2 regions of the Clostridium sp. CM036 genome follow, and region 2 is predicted to be linked to the other one. Evidence: riboswitches for the same ligand, from Rfam matches in the RefSeq annotation. Region 2 holds a riboswitch; the other holds the start of a gene.
What was found. A riboswitch is a leader RNA that binds a small molecule or an ion and turns the genes downstream of it on or off. The one in region 2 is predicted to bind glycine.

Region 1 (7,788 bases), 1.2 Mb from region 2:
TAAATCGAATACATCTGAAACCTTAAGCAATCCGTAAAATTCATCCTGAGGCATTATTTCTCCGAATTTTCCTGTTTTTTGAGCACCTTCAATTTTTGAATTGTTCCAAGGTCTTTTAATTTCTAAAAGCTGCTCTGGAATTATGTTACCTATATAAGTTTGATTAGGAGGATATGCTACTACATCCTCAAAAGTTCTTAAATGATTTTTTGCCTCTTTTAAGAATTCTGAATCCGGATTGTTTTTTCTCTCAACTGCAGCTGTTGTTCCGCAATGCATTACCATATCTGGAGTGTTAATAAGAATATAAGATGCTTTTTTTACTACTGGAAAGCTCATTATTTCATTCCTCCTTTATTTAAATTAACAAAAGTGAAGATAAACACCTTCACTTTTGCATTTTTTAATAATAGTTTTATTCTTCAAAAACCTTTTGCCCATCAACTTGGGTTTCTAATGCTTTAAGTGCTTTAGCTACCAGTTTATATCTAAGCTTCATTTCAGCTTCCTTCTCTAAACTAGGGTTTCCTAGTGGATGTGGGATAGCTATTGTCGGTACTATTCTATTTGCTCCAACTGTAAGTGAAATTGGAACTACTGTGCACATGTGGACTACTGGAAGTCCTCCACGCTCTATTTCTTTAACGAGTGTTGCACCGCAACGTGTACAAGTTCCTCATGTTGACGTTAATATAACAGCATCCACACCATCAGCTAACAATTCCTTTACAATTTGTGCTCCAAATTTCTTTGAATTGGCAACGGATGTACCATTTCCAACCGTAGAATAAAAATATCTGTGAAGCGAACCTATTTTTTCTTCTTTTTCCATTTGTCTTAATACATCTACTGGAAGAACCCTATCACAATCAGAATTGGCATAAGTTGGATCAAATCCACCATGTGCAGTTTCATATGTCGCCTCTGTTAAATCGTCAACACCGAAAATGTCATATTTACCAAACTTTGAAGCGCTTGAGGATTCAATATGGTCAGGGTTACCTTTTGGAACTATTCCACCTGATGTAACTAATGCAATTTTAGCTTTGGTTATGTCTTTTATAGCTGCATTTGGCTCTACCCTATCAAATACAGGCATTACAAACTCAGTTGCAAATTCCTCTCCTTTAAGCTTCTTAACGAGCATATTAACTGCTCTTTTTGAACCTCTAACTGTATCAAAATAATTCTTTCTTATTCCTCTTTCAATATAACCTTCCTCTGCAGGTGATCCTATTTCTTCACCGTGAACAAGTTTTAAACCAAGCTTTACCATAGCGGGAAGAGCTTGCCTCATACCAACCGCACTATTTCTAGTCTCAATAATATATGCGTCCTTTTTATATATGTCAGCACCAGGATTTTCAATATACATTGCTGTAAGCACAGGAACATTTAATTTTTCTTTAACTTCTTTTGCAACAGCACCACATGCCATTCCGTATCTTCCTGCATTGAAAGCTGGGCCTGCAATTACTAAATCAGGGTTGTAACTTTTTATCATTTCAATTACTTCAGCTTTTGCTTTTTCTAGATTTTCATTGAAATATGAATCTCCGCAAATAACAGTAGCAACTATTTCAGCTTCACCTTTAAAAATTTTGTTTAGCCCCATTCCAGGACCAACGAAACCCTCTCTTACTTCTGGTTTATAATTTGCCTCTTCTTCTCCGCCTATACCAGCATAAAACTGATTTATATAATGAACTACCTTAATCAATTGGGTTTCCCCCTTTTCTCATATTTTGAATTTACTTTTTAAACTTAAAATTAATATTTTGAAAACTCATCTCTTATTGTCTTTACTTCCTTAATTATATCGTCAACGTCTAGAACCATTTCCATCATTCCACACTGCTCATCATAAACCGTCGCATCACATTCATCTTTTATTTCTGGCTCGATCATGTGATAAACAGCAAGACCAAGTTCAATTCCTGCAAGTGGGCCTGCAAATGTAGGGTCTCCTGCAGCTACTGTTTCAGCTGAAAGTCCTGAAGCTTCTGCTTCTGCTCCACCAAGTATAACTACAATGTTTTCTGCACCATTCTTGTCTGCTAATTCTTTAACTCTTTTTTGGATCTCCAGATCCATAGCACCAGCGGCAGTTCAGACAAAGCATTCTGTTGAAGCAAATATTACTTCTGCTCCTGCAGTTTTTACGCTTTCTTCGATTGCTTGACCTGGTATTCCATCTCTATCACCTATAGCAATTACTTTTTTACCTTTTAACATTTATATCATCCTTTCTATAAAAAAATTAGTACCCTCTTGTACTTAAAGTATTATAACCAACTTCGCTTGTTGCTCCAGTAATTACCTGGATTTCAGCTTCAATTGAGCCGTCCTCTCTCAAACTTCCAAAATGTCCTCCAGCAATAACATTTGCATTTTCTGGATGACCGATAATTTTCTTCATTGTGGGAAGTACAATAACTTCATTTGCATTTCCAGCAGTTACTACTGCATCGCCCTTAGGAGTTGAATCTGCAAGTGATTGTGAAGCTCCATCTTGACCAGCATATTCATCGGTTATTAGTACTGTTTTAATTCCTAGTGCTGAAATCTTGTTACAATTCATAACTAAATCTGCGTCTGGATTTCCAAAACCCTCCTCAGAAATTATTACTGCATCTGCACCTAAATATTCAACTAATTTTGCAGTATAGCTTGAAGATCTTTCTTTATCTGCAAGGTATACAGTTTCATTAGTTAATACACATCCAAGGAAATTGTAGTCAATACCATGTCTCTCATACAAATCCTCAATTACAGGATGATTCATATGAACATACGATGGGTTCTTATCACAAGCTGAAACACAGTTTCCTGAAACAATAGCACCATCAAATATTTCCGTTGGGTATATGAATGTAGGTATTATTTTCTTTGCATCAACTCCATATACATAAGTGTCATGAAGAAGCCCCTGACTTTGAAGCATATATACATATATTACTTTAGGAAGATCAGGATACTGTTTTACCTGTTCTAAAAGAGGAAGTGTTTCGAAAGTCTTAATTTCATCAGCCTCAAGTTCTCTTGCACATTCACCAAGATATGTTGCAGCCTTAAATCCAACCATTCTAACAGCTTCTTCGTGATCATGTGGAAGTACGCTTTTCTTTGTTTCACATGTTATTACAACGTTGTTTAATTTTGAAAATGGTGTATATTTAGCACCAATTCCACTCATGTCAATGATTCCTTCCTGGAACCCAACAATATTTCCAGTAGTTACAACAGCTGCGCCTTTCAAAACATTTGTTCTTCCATTTCCAACTGTATCAACCTTGCTTATAAATCCTGGAAATATCCCACCGCTACCTGATACCTTTACCCTTGGCTCAATAACGTCTTTAACTGGAATTATTCTTGTCTCATCTCCGGGTCTTGCAATTTCAATGCTAATACTTTCAATTCTTTCATCTCCGCCTATATGTGCAAGCAGTTCTTCTTTATTTACAAAAAGAACTCCCTTTTCAACCTTTGTGCAAGTGCCAAATTGAACATCATTAATTTTAATTTCACCAAGTTCTAAACGCAAAGTTTCCACCTCCGAAATAGTTTAGCCATTTATTACAATGTTTCATAAACGCTTTTAATAAAATTCTCTACATCATCAATTGTTTCGATGTTTTCAGGGGTAATAGTGCTTATTTTTTCGTTATTTTTATAAATTATCATCGTTGGGAGTCCAAGTACTCTTTGAGATATAGCGAGTCTTCTAGAACCACCGATATTAAGACTTGCAAATTTGATTTTATCGCTATATTTGTTTTCTAGTTCGTGTACTCCAGGCATAAGTTCCTTACATACTTCACATTTGTCACCCCAGAAATCAACAAATACTGCTTTTTCAGAATAAGATACTACTTCCTCATCAAAATTTTCCTTTGTCAAACTAATCATTTTAAATACCCCCTAATTCTATTTATTTGCTATATATACTTCTGCAGAAGTTGCTGCTATTGCGCCATCAGCTGCTGCAGTTATAACCTGTCTCAAATTCTTGACCCTAATATCTCCAGCTGCGAAAACGCCTGGAATGTTGGTTACCATATCATCATTCGTCATTACATAACCACTTTCATCCATATTGACCTTACCTTTGAATATTTCTGAAATAGGAATGTATCCGACAAATACAAAGCATCCATCAACCTTCACTTTTTGAACTTCGCCTGTTTTAACATTTCTGACCTTAAGGCCTTCAAGTATTTCATCGCCTTCTGCCTCATCTATAACTGAGTCGTATATAAACTTGATTTTTGGATTAGCAAAAGCTTTTTCTTGAATTGATTTACAAGCTCTTAATTCATCTCTTCTATGAATTACTGTTACACTATCTGCAAACTTTGTGAGATAAATTGCTTCAGTTATGGCGGAATCTCCACCGCCATTTACGGCTACATCGAGCTCCGTAAAGAAATCAGCATCACAGGTAGCGCAATATGAGATTCCCTTGCCCCGTAGCTCATTTTCATTTTTAAAACCTGCTAATCTGGGATAAGCGCCTGTTGCAATTACAATAGTTTTAGCCTTATATGTTTCTTTTTTGCATTTAACAGTTTTTATTTCACCTTCAAGTAAAATATTTTCTACAGTATCTTTTGCAAACTTTGTACCAAATTCCTCGGCTTGAGTTCTCATTCTTTTAATCAATTTTGGACCAGTGCACTCTTCAATTGAGCCAGGATAATTTGCAAGTTCATCTGTTATTGCGGCCTGTCCTCCAAATTTTCCTCGTTCAATTATTATAGAATCAAGTTTTGACCTTGATGCGTAAAGCCCTGCCGATAGCCCAGCTGGGCCACCTCCTATAATTATAGTGTCATAAATATGCTCCATTTTAAGCCCTCCCAGTATATTGCATTTATTTTCAATTTAGACCATGACTTATAATATCGTAATCTATTAACATGAAATCATTTCGCACCGCATCTGACCATGCTGGTGTTCCCCTATCTTTAATGAATTTTTCAGTTGTGTGTATTGATTCTTCAATAAAATTAACTGACTGTAAATCTATTACTTCTTTTTTTGATTTTGTTATTATTACAGTTTTGTAGGGCGTTTCATTTGGCTTTATGCTGCTAGAAAGCGGATGTGTGAGCAAAAGGTGTCCCTTATGAATATGATTTCTTACAGCTTTTAGTACATTCATTATTCCAGTACTTAAAAATTCGACTTTATATTTTTCACCAAATTTGTCTAGACATAATGGGTTATTAGTTACAATCAATACTTCTTCTATCAATTAATCCCCCCCTTACAAATACATTAATTCAATTTATTTCCGCTTGCGCATAAAAAAAGACAAAGATAAGAAGCTCATTTAAGCCTTTATCTCTGTCTTTTTACCTGAGAGAATTACTCCTTCGGTGCAATTGCTTTCCAGAGGTATATCAATCTTCGGTCCTTTTGCCTGAGATATTCATATTACAGCGCATGTAATACTTGGCCCTTCGGCTATCCATTTAAGGATGTTATATTAAATAACTAAGCTTAAGCTTAATCTCCCGAAAACATCATCTATCAATATTTAAAAGTTATTACAACTTTATTATAATCTTTTTTTTAACAATGTAAAGCTTTTAATTCAAATACTATCTATAAATTGAAATAATATCCACTTAAATCATTTATATTATAACATCTCTATAAATGCTGACATTCTTGTATTAATTTGTCCTATATCTGCTTGAGAATAATCTGTTTCAATGCTCATATATGGAATATTTTTCTTGTTGAAAACTCTTTTTAATCTAAGAGTTTCTACATTATACGTATGACAAGCTTGAAGTATTACATCTATTACTCCGTCAGCTTTATATTCTTTACATAACTTTTCTAACAAATCTATTCTGTTATCATTTGGAGTCATACAAGAGCATCCAATATTTAAATATTTTTCTGTTAAAGCGTAAAGAGGATCCTTGTTTTCATCAACCAATGTCTCTGTTGTTTTAGCTCCACCGCAGTTTTCATAGCATACCACTACTCCACCATTCTCTTCTATTGCCTTAATTATTTTTTCAGTTCCTTGTCCTAGAGGACATCCTGTAATAAGTATTCTCTTTGCATCACTCGAAACTTTTCGTTCCCCACTATTATACCTATCTAATGACTCACTTGTTATGCTTTCAAGATCTTTTATCAATACTTCTTTATCCAATTTAAATCCTGCTCCAGATAGAACCTTATGCATTTCGTAGCCTGTAATTGCTGGTGGCTCTAGCTGGCCTAGCTCATAAAACTTTCTTAGAGCTACTCTTTCCCTATTTTTAAGCTTAATCGCTATTTTAAGCTTTTCATCCGTAATTTCAACACCATAAAAATTTTCTAGACATTTCTTTAGCTTTACTAATTCATTGCTCCATAGTTTATAAGAATCCTCATCATTACAGTTTTGAGGAAGCTGCATAATATGAGTCTTCTTAATATCTGCTAAATATTCATACATCTTCTTCTTTCCATCACATGTAGTTTCTCCAACAATCATATCGGAAAAATAAAAAAATGGACATTTATCTGTAATTGCAAAGCCATAAGATGCTTTAATTAATGGGCATAGATTTCTTGGTAAATCCCTTTCGGCATCAGCTATAGGTTCCTCAGTCATACTGCATAATGAAACTGCAATAGCATCTGCGGCCATTATTATTTCTGTTGGTGTGAAAGTACAAAATACACCCACAACCTTCTTGCCTTCATCTTTTAAATTCTTGATGCTTAAAAAAGCATTTCTTCTTGCCTCACTAAAATCTTCAAATTTTTCTGGTAAGTTATTCATTAATATATCCCCCTCCGTTATAACGTTTTATTAGAACTTTTTTCAATTCTGCTTGCCATTATAGCCGCTCCAATAGCACCTGCATATCTTGCCATTTTTTGAGTAGCTACAGGTGAACCTAATTTTTCTGAAAGTTGATCCATAATAAATGGGCTATCGCAAAGTCCTCCTGTTAAGAAATAATTATGTGAATCGGAATGTTTTTGACACAGAGATTTTACTTTACCAGTAATAGATTCTATTACACCAAATGCAATGTCTTTACGTTTTTTTCCACTACCAATAAGACTAATGACTTCAGATTCTGCAAAAACGGTACACATTGAACTGATAGTTGTTCCACTCCCCTTTGCGGCTTCAGTGCAAAGTTCATCAATATCGAATCCTAGTGTTCCAGCCATTAATTCTAAAAATTTACCAGTGCCAGCTGCACACTTATCATTCATAGAGAAATTTGTAACCTTACCACTTTCAACAGTTATGACTTTTGTATCTTGTCCACCTATATCAATAACTGTACAATCTTCATGTAATAAGTAATACGCTCCAACTGCATGGCAAGTTATTTCAGTTATTGTTTTATCTGCATAGGGTACAGAAACCCTTCCATACCCTGTTGCAACTATTTTACTATTACTAGAGGTCATTCCTAGCTTTTCTATTGCTTGTTTTATTTCCTCAGCTGTTTTGACACTACTCCAACCTGTTGGGTAAATAAAAGTATTTTTAATTTTATCATGTTCAAGAATACATACCTTAGAAGCAGTTGATCCAATGTCAATTCCTATGTATAGCATGTCCTTCACCTTCACTTTCTTATTGTAAATAATTAAAAAAATAATAACCCTCTAAACTAATCACACATTTTTGCAATTCATTTTCATTCCCTCCATAATATATAAAACATAATATTATTTTACTATATTTACAGTTTATTCACAATGAACATTATGCATTATATTGGAATTATAACTGTTTTTCAGGTATAGATT
Region 2 (7,788 bases):
AGCAAGAACTATAAGGATACCTGTACATATGGTTGAAACTATAAATAAGCTTATTAGAGTTTCAAGGCAATTGCTACAAGAACTTGGACGTGAACCCCAACCGGATGAAGTTGCTGAAAAAATGGAAATGCCTGTAGCAAAAGTTAGAGAAATTATGAAAATTGCACAAGAGCCAGTATCGCTAGAGACTCCTATAGGTGAAGAAGAAGATAGTCATTTAGGCGATTTTATTCCTGATGATGATGCTCTTGCACCAGCAGAAGCTGCTGCATTTACAATGTTAAAAGAGCAATTAATCAACGTTTTAGATACTTTGACTCCTAGAGAAGAAAAGGTTTTAAGATTAAGATTTGGACTAGATGATGGAAGGGCAAGGACCCTCGAGGAAGTTGGAAAAGAGTTTAATGTAACTCGTGAAAGAATTAGACAAATTGAAGCAAAGGCTTTACGTAAATTAAGGCACCCAAGTAGAAGTAAAAAACTAAAAGATTACTTAGATTAGAACAGTATACTTAAGAAAACACCTTATTTAAGGTGTTTTTTCTACTCCATGTAGAATCATGTATGAATATTTACAAGGTCGGTTTAAATATGCTATAATATGCTTTAGAAGGTGATTAAATGGGAAAGTACATATCAAAGAGGGGACGCGGTTTAGGGTTTATTTTGCTCACGACTGCATTATATAATATATTAATATTAATAGTGCTCAGGTTTACTAATTCATACATCGTAGTTAGTTTATTAAAGGTCTTATTAGTGTCTTGTAATATATATCAAGGATATTACATCTTGCTTTATGCATCACTTAAATGTACTATTGATGACGAAAATATTAAAATTTATGCTGTTGGATCATTAAAAAAAATAATTATACCATTAAATGAAATTGGAGGATACACTATCTCAACTGGTACAATTGAGGGGGTTAAGCTTAATGGTATAGCTACTAATAATTTTGCAATGGGTAGATTTGTAATTGAAAAAATAGGAATGTGTAGAATGTTTGTTACAAATAATAAAAATGTTTTTTACATAAAAACTAAAAACATGAATTATGCAGTTTCGCCTCTAGATTATAAAAAATTTGAGGAAACTTTAATACATCATGATATACATGTGGTAGAGTGGAAATATAAAGTAAATAATAGCTATAATCTTCATAAAGACAAGCACTTCATTTTACCTTTAATGGGTGTAAGTATAATAATAATAATATTAACCTTAAATCCACTTATATTATATTTGAAACGTAATATACCTAATATTATGCCCTTAAACTTTGATGCGAATTTTAATCCAATACAAATGGGGACAGGCAAACAATTTGCATTTACTCAGATGATTTACGGGGTATTAAATATGGCGTTGCTTTTTTGTATGTATTATGCAAGTTATTTTTGCGCAAAACATGATAGGAAATCAGCATATAAATATATTTATATGGCACTAATTGTGGCAATGATATTTTTAATATTGCAGTTTAAAATATTAATAAATTTTAGATAAGGATGAGAGATATGGAGCTTAGTATAAGATTAAAATGGATTGCAAGTATGATAGAAGAATGTGATAGTGTTATCGACGTAGGCACGGATCATGGGTATGTTCCTATTAATTTAGTGAAAAATGGTGTAATAAAAAAAGCTATTGCTTCTGATATAAATAAAGGGCCTGTTGAGAAGGCCAAAAATAATATTATTCACAATAATATGCGTGGTCAAATTATTTGTAGACTGGGAAGTGGACTATCTACAGTTGAAAAGGGAGAAGTCCAGGTAGCTATTATTGCAGGAATGGGTGGCAATTTAATAAGAGACATTTTAGAAGCTGACTTAGATGTTGTTAAACAATTTAATTATATGATACTTCAGCCAGTTCAAAATGCTGAGGTTTTGAGAGAATATTTATATGTCGCTGGGTATGATATCCTTGATGAAGAAATTTGCAATGATGATGGTAGGTTTTATGAAATTATCAAGGCAAGGTATAATACTAAACCAGTAGAAGTAGACAGTATATATTACGAGATAAGTAAAATATTATTAGATAAAAAACAATTAGTAATGCAAAAATTTATAGAATATAAGTTGCAAAAATATTCAAAAATATATGATACTTTAAATGAAGATACAATTTTATCTAAAAATAGAAAACAACAACTTTATCTTGTTATAATACGGCTTAAGGAGTTTTTGAAATGCTTTTAAAAGTAAGTACTATTGAGCATATTATGCAGCAGGTTGCTCCACATATACTAAAAGAGGATTATGATAATGTAGGATTAATGGTTGGGGATAAAGATGCGCAGGTTACAAAAATTTTAATTGCATTAGATTGTACAATGGACGTAATTCGCGAGGCAAAGAATAAGGGGTGCAATTTTATATTGACTCATCATCCTCTTCTTTTTGTTAAACCCAAAACTATTACCACAGACACTTTAGTAGGAAAAAAAATTATTGAGCTAATTGTGAATGGTATAAATGTATATGCTAGTCATACAAATTTAGATTCAGTTAAAGGCGGACTTAATGATATTGTCACAGAAATTTTAGGGTTTACTAATTATAAGGTAATAGAGAATTCAACAATTCAAGGGTATAATAATGGTGATAATGGTATTGGAAGGCTAGTGATTCTGGATACCCCAATTTTATTAATGCCCTTATGTGAAAAGGTTAAAGAACTTTTAAATACTGAGTATATTAGGTATGCAGGCGACCATAATAAAGTAATAAAAACCATTGCGATTATAAATGGCAGTGGAGAAGACTTTTTTGAGGAGAGCATAAAATTGGGTGCAGATTGCATTATTACAGGAGATACTAAATACCATCATGTTAGTGATTTATTAGAAGAAAACATAGCGCTGATTGATGCTGGGCATTTTGCAACTGAGTGGACACCACTCATAATATTTGCAGAAAAGTTCAAAAAGCAACTGATAGAAAATGGATATGACAATGAGGTTATAATTTCTAAAAATACACATGATCCATATAAAGTTAAGTAATAATAAAATACTATTTGCTTTTATTTTAATAGTATGATATCATTGGTTTTACGAGTAAGCCAGACAATCGCTGCTAATTATTGCGTGCGATAATTAGGAGAGGAAAGTCCGAGCTCCATAGGGCAGGGTGCTGGATAACACCCAGTGAAGGTGACTTTAAGGAAAGTGCAACAGAGATATACCGCTAAAGGCATTCAAAAGTTTAGTTTTTCTAAATTTTTGAATGTACTAGCAAGGATGGAAAGGCGAGGTAAGAGCTCACCAGCGCAATGGCGACTTTGCGGCTATGTAAACCCCACCTGGAGCAAGATCGAATAGGAGAACATTATGAGGCTGCCCGTCTCGTTCTCGGGTGTATCGCTTGAGCCTATTGGTAACAATGGGCCTAGATAGATGATTGTCTAATACAGGACTCGGCTTATAGGCTTAGTCGTACCAAAAAACACTCACTTTACAGTGAGTGTTTTTTTTATTGACTAAAAATTCAAAATATGTTATAGTCATGCGAAGTATTACAAATTAATAATTTCGGATGAAGATATTTGGAGAGAGATGTATAACATCCACCGAAGAAGTTAAACTTTCAGGTATCCATTTTTGGAGAAGTACTGATATCGGACGAACCTCTGGAGAGACTTATATAAGCACCGAAGGAGAAAGCTAAACATTATTTAATTACATATTATTTGTATGAAATTTAATAGTGCATTAGTGAAACTCTCAGGTAAAAGGACAGGGTTATTTTCAAGAGGTCATTTTATTTTGATCTCTATTTTTTGTGTGCTTTAAAAAATAATGGTCTCACAGAGTATTAATTGGTATAAATATATTCTTTACACAAGAAATTTTTTATCTGAAAAAATTTTAATAACTAGAAGGAGCGTGTGTTTATGGATTTTTTATCAATTATTAAAGGTATTAACGGTGTTTTGTGGGGGTATGTACTAATATTTTTGTTATGTGGTACTGGAATTTACTTTACAATGACGTTAAAATTTGTTCAAGTAAGAAAATTTAAAGATGCATTTAAAAAGACTTTTGGAGGAGCTAAATTCGGCAATAAAGCAGGAAAAGATGGAATGTCATCCTTTCAAGCCATGACAACTTCAATAGCGGCTCAAGTAGGAACAGGAAATTTAGCAGGAGCCGCAACTGCTATAGCATCAGGAGGACCGGGTGCTATATTCTGGATGTGGCTAAGTGCTTTCTTTGGCATGGCAACTATTTTTGCGGAAGCAGTGCTTGGTCAAAAGTATAAACAGACAGTTGACGGTGAGGTGACGGGAGGACCTGCTTACTATATTAGTAAAGGCCTTGGGAGTAAAAAGTTGGCAGCATTTTTCTCAGTAACTATAATAATTGCATTAGGATTTATAGGGAATATGGTACAATCTAACTCAATAAGTGCAGCAATAAGCCCAAATACCAATATTCGTATAATCATTGGTGTGATAGTTGCAGCATTAGCGGGTATGATTTTTATTGGAGGAGTAGGCCGAATTGCAGCCTTTACTGAAAAAGTAGTTCCGTTTATGGCTATATTTTACATACTGGGTAGTTTAGGAATCATTATAGTGAATTTTGCTAATTTAGGACCAGCATTTAAAATGATATTTGTAGGAGCTTTTAACCCTAAAGCGGCTACTGGCGGTTTAATAGGAGTTGGCGTAAAAGAAGCTATGAGATACGGCATTGCAAGAGGTTTATTTTCTAATGAAGCTGGAATGGGGTCAACACCACATGCACACGCAGTTGCAAAAGTTAATCATCCAACTGAGCAGGGACTCGTTGCAATAGTATGTGTATTTATTGATACCTTTATAATTTTAACATTAACTGCACTTGTTATATTAACTACAGGAGCATTAGATGGAAAAACTACTGGTATAGCGTTAACTCAAAAAGCTTTTTCGAATGGTATGGGAAGTCTTGGAGGTCCATTTGTAGCTATAGCGTTATTTTTCTTTGCTTTTTCTACCATAGTAGCTTGGTATTTTTTTGGAGAGGCAAATGTTAAATACTTATTTGGAAAAAAAGCGTTAACGACATATAGAGGATTGGTTCTTGTATTTATAGTATTAGGAGCAGCTCTAAAGGTTGATCTAGTTTGGGAACTCGCTGATACTTTTAATGGATTAATGGTTATACCGAATTTAATTGCATTATTAGGTCTTGGAGCTTTAGTTAAAAAGACTTTGAAAAATTACGAAAATGATTTTGAAAAGAAAAACTAATTTTATAATTTTCTTTTTAGAAAAAAACAGGATGGCAGATTTATGCCATCCTGTTTTTTTGTTAGTATTAAAACAATGAAGTATGGAACTACATTAAGATAAGAAATTTCATAATTACTATAATATTATTAAATTTCGTAATTTAATAATATTATAGAAAAATTAAAAACCACTTTATTCTAAAATATGCTTTTATAATTAGATGAAGTATATTATAATGTGATTATAACGAATTATAAAAGAAAATCATTGTTTAATATTCGTATAAATATAAATTTTGGAGGTATTAATCATGAAAGATAAGATATATAGGTTATATGTAGAGAAAAAAGCGAACTATAATGTTGAAGGTGAAAAAAAACTAAGAGATATAAAAATAAATTTAGGTATATCGAACTTGGATGGGCTTAGACTAGTTAATAGATATGATGTTATGGGAATAACCAAGGAGCAGTACCTAATGTCAAGGAATACAATATTTTCAGAACCTACAGTAGATCAGGTTTATGATGAAGAGTTAGATATTCAAAAGTACGATACTGTATTTGCTATTGAATTTTTGCCTGGACAATATGATCAGAGGGCAGATTCAGCTGCTCAATGTATACAAATTTTAACTCAAGAGGATAAACATATAGTTAAAAGTGCAAGAGTTATAGTGTTAAAGGGAAATATTACTAATGACGAACTAAATAAAATTAAAGAGTATTGCATAAATGCCGTAGACTCTAGAGAAACAGGGTTTGATAAACAGAATGATTTACAGCAAAGGTTTAATGAGCCAGAACAAGTAAAAACAGTAGAATCTTTTATTGAGATGAATGATACGGATTTAAAAGAGTTCTTAAAAAGTAATGGACTTGCTATGAGCTTTGAGGATTTGAGATATTGTAGAGATTATTTTAAAGAAACGGAAAAGAGAGACCCATCTATAACGGAGATAAAAGTTATAGATACGTATTGGTCAGATCACTGTAGGCACACAACTTTTAATACTGTAATTGAGGATGTTTACATAGAAGATGGTAAATATTCTAAACCAATTAAGATGGCTTACGCGGAATATTTAAATACTAGAGAGTTTGTTTATGATAAATCAAATAGGGACGTAACACTTATGGATATGGCTGTTATTTCCATGAAAGATTTAAGGAAACAAGGGAAATTAAAGGACCTTGATGTTTCAGACGAAATAAACGCCTGCAGTATAATTGTGAAAGCAGACATTGAAGGAGAGAAGGAAAAGTGGCTAGTAATGTTTAAAAATGAAACCCACAACCACCCTACTGAGATAGAACCTTTTGGTGGTGCAGCTACTTGTCTCGGTGGATCAATAAGAGACCCATTATCAGGTAGAAGCTATGTGTATCAGGCAATGCGTGTTACTGGCTGCGGTGATCCAAGGACGAAAATTTCAGATACAATAAAAGGCAAACTTCCTCAAAGAAAAATAACCCTTGAAGCTGCTCATGGATTTAGTTCTTATGGAAATCAGATAGGACTTGCTACAGGACTCGTTTCTGAAGTTTATGATGAAGACTTTGTGGCTAAAAGAATGGAAGTAGGGGCAGTTATTGGAGCTGCACCTTATAAGAACGTAGTCCGTGAAAAACCAATGGCATCTGATGTTGTTATACTTCTTGGTGGCAAAACAGGACGTGATGGATGCGGAGGAGCTACGGGTTCATCTAAGCAGCATAGCGAGAGCTCAATACTAACTTCAGGATCAGAAGTTCAAAAGGGTAATGCGCCTACAGAAAGAAAGATTCAAAGATTATTTAGAAATCCAAAGGTTACGACGCTTATAAAAAGATGTAATGATTTTGGTGCAGGCGGAGTATCCGTAGCTATAGGGGAACTCGCAGATTCACTTATAATAAATTTAGACAAAGTCACTAAAAAATACGAGGGCTTAGATGGTACGGAGCTTGCTATATCAGAATCCCAAGAACGTATGGCTGTTGTTGTTAGGCGCGAAGATGCTGTCGTATTTATAAAGCTAGCAGAAGAAGAAAATTTAGAGGCTGTAGTGGTGGCGAAAATAACTGATGATAATAGGCTTAAAATGGTATGGAAGGGAAAAACTATTGTTGATGTGAGTAGAAGTTTCTTAGACACAAATGGAGTTAATCAGCGTATTAATGTAAAAGTAGCAGCACCTAAAGAGAATGAATACTACTTTTCAAAAGATTTAAAATGGAGCGAAGGTAATTTAAAATCAATAAAAGATTTATGGAATTCTAATCTATCAGACTTAAATGTTTGTAGTCAAAAAGGATTAGCTGGGAGGTTTGATAGCACAATAGGAGCAGGAACGGTGTTAATGCCTTTTGGTGGAAAATTTCAGAAAACACCAATTCAGTCCATGGTAGCAAAATTACCTGTACTTCGCGGAGATACAACCACTGGTACAATAATGTCCTATGGGTACAATCCTAAATTATCAAAATGGAGTCCATTCCATGGAGCTGCTTATGCAGTAATAGATTCTGTAACAAAGGTAGTGGCTAGTGGGGCTAATTATGAAAATATTAAACT

Region 1: linked by a shared signal. The riboswitch ahead of ACWJKE_RS07025 (GrdX family protein) and the one ahead of ACWJKE_RS01175 (alanine/glycine:cation symporter family protein) in region 2 are both predicted to bind glycine.

Annotation. Positions count from the first base shown of each region.
Region 1 is NZ_CM143652.1:1,475,691-1,483,478, forward strand. It holds gene grdC (glycine/sarcosine/betaine reductase complex component C subunit beta) at 1-339, opposite strand, end outside; gene grdB (glycine reductase complex selenoprotein B) at 416-1,720, opposite strand; gene grdA (glycine/sarcosine/betaine reductase complex selenoprotein A) at 1,771-2,235, opposite strand; gene ACWJKE_RS07010 (glycine/sarcosine/betaine reductase component B subunit) at 2,261-3,547, opposite strand; gene ACWJKE_RS07015 (thioredoxin family protein) at 3,580-3,912, opposite strand; gene trxB (thioredoxin-disulfide reductase) at 3,931-4,851, opposite strand; gene ACWJKE_RS07025 (GrdX family protein) at 4,883-5,260, opposite strand; glycine riboswitch at 5,343-5,411, opposite strand; gene ACWJKE_RS07030 (double-cubane-cluster-containing anaerobic reductase) at 5,651-6,796, opposite strand; gene ACWJKE_RS07035 (acyl-CoA dehydratase activase) at 6,814-7,593, opposite strand.
Region 2 is NZ_CM143652.1:260,897-268,684, forward strand. It holds gene rpoD (RNA polymerase sigma factor RpoD) at 1-502, shown strand, start outside; gene ACWJKE_RS01155 (PH domain-containing protein) at 622-1,509, shown strand; gene ACWJKE_RS01160 (tRNA (adenine(22)-N(1))-methyltransferase) at 1,521-2,210, shown strand; gene ACWJKE_RS01165 (Nif3-like dinuclear metal center hexameric protein) at 2,201-3,016, shown strand; RNA gene rnpB (RNase P RNA component class A) at 3,068-3,453, shown strand; glycine riboswitch at 3,633-3,762, shown strand; gene ACWJKE_RS01175 (alanine/glycine:cation symporter family protein) at 3,907-5,250, shown strand; gene ACWJKE_RS01180 (phosphoribosylformylglycinamidine synthase) at 5,543-7,788, shown strand, end outside.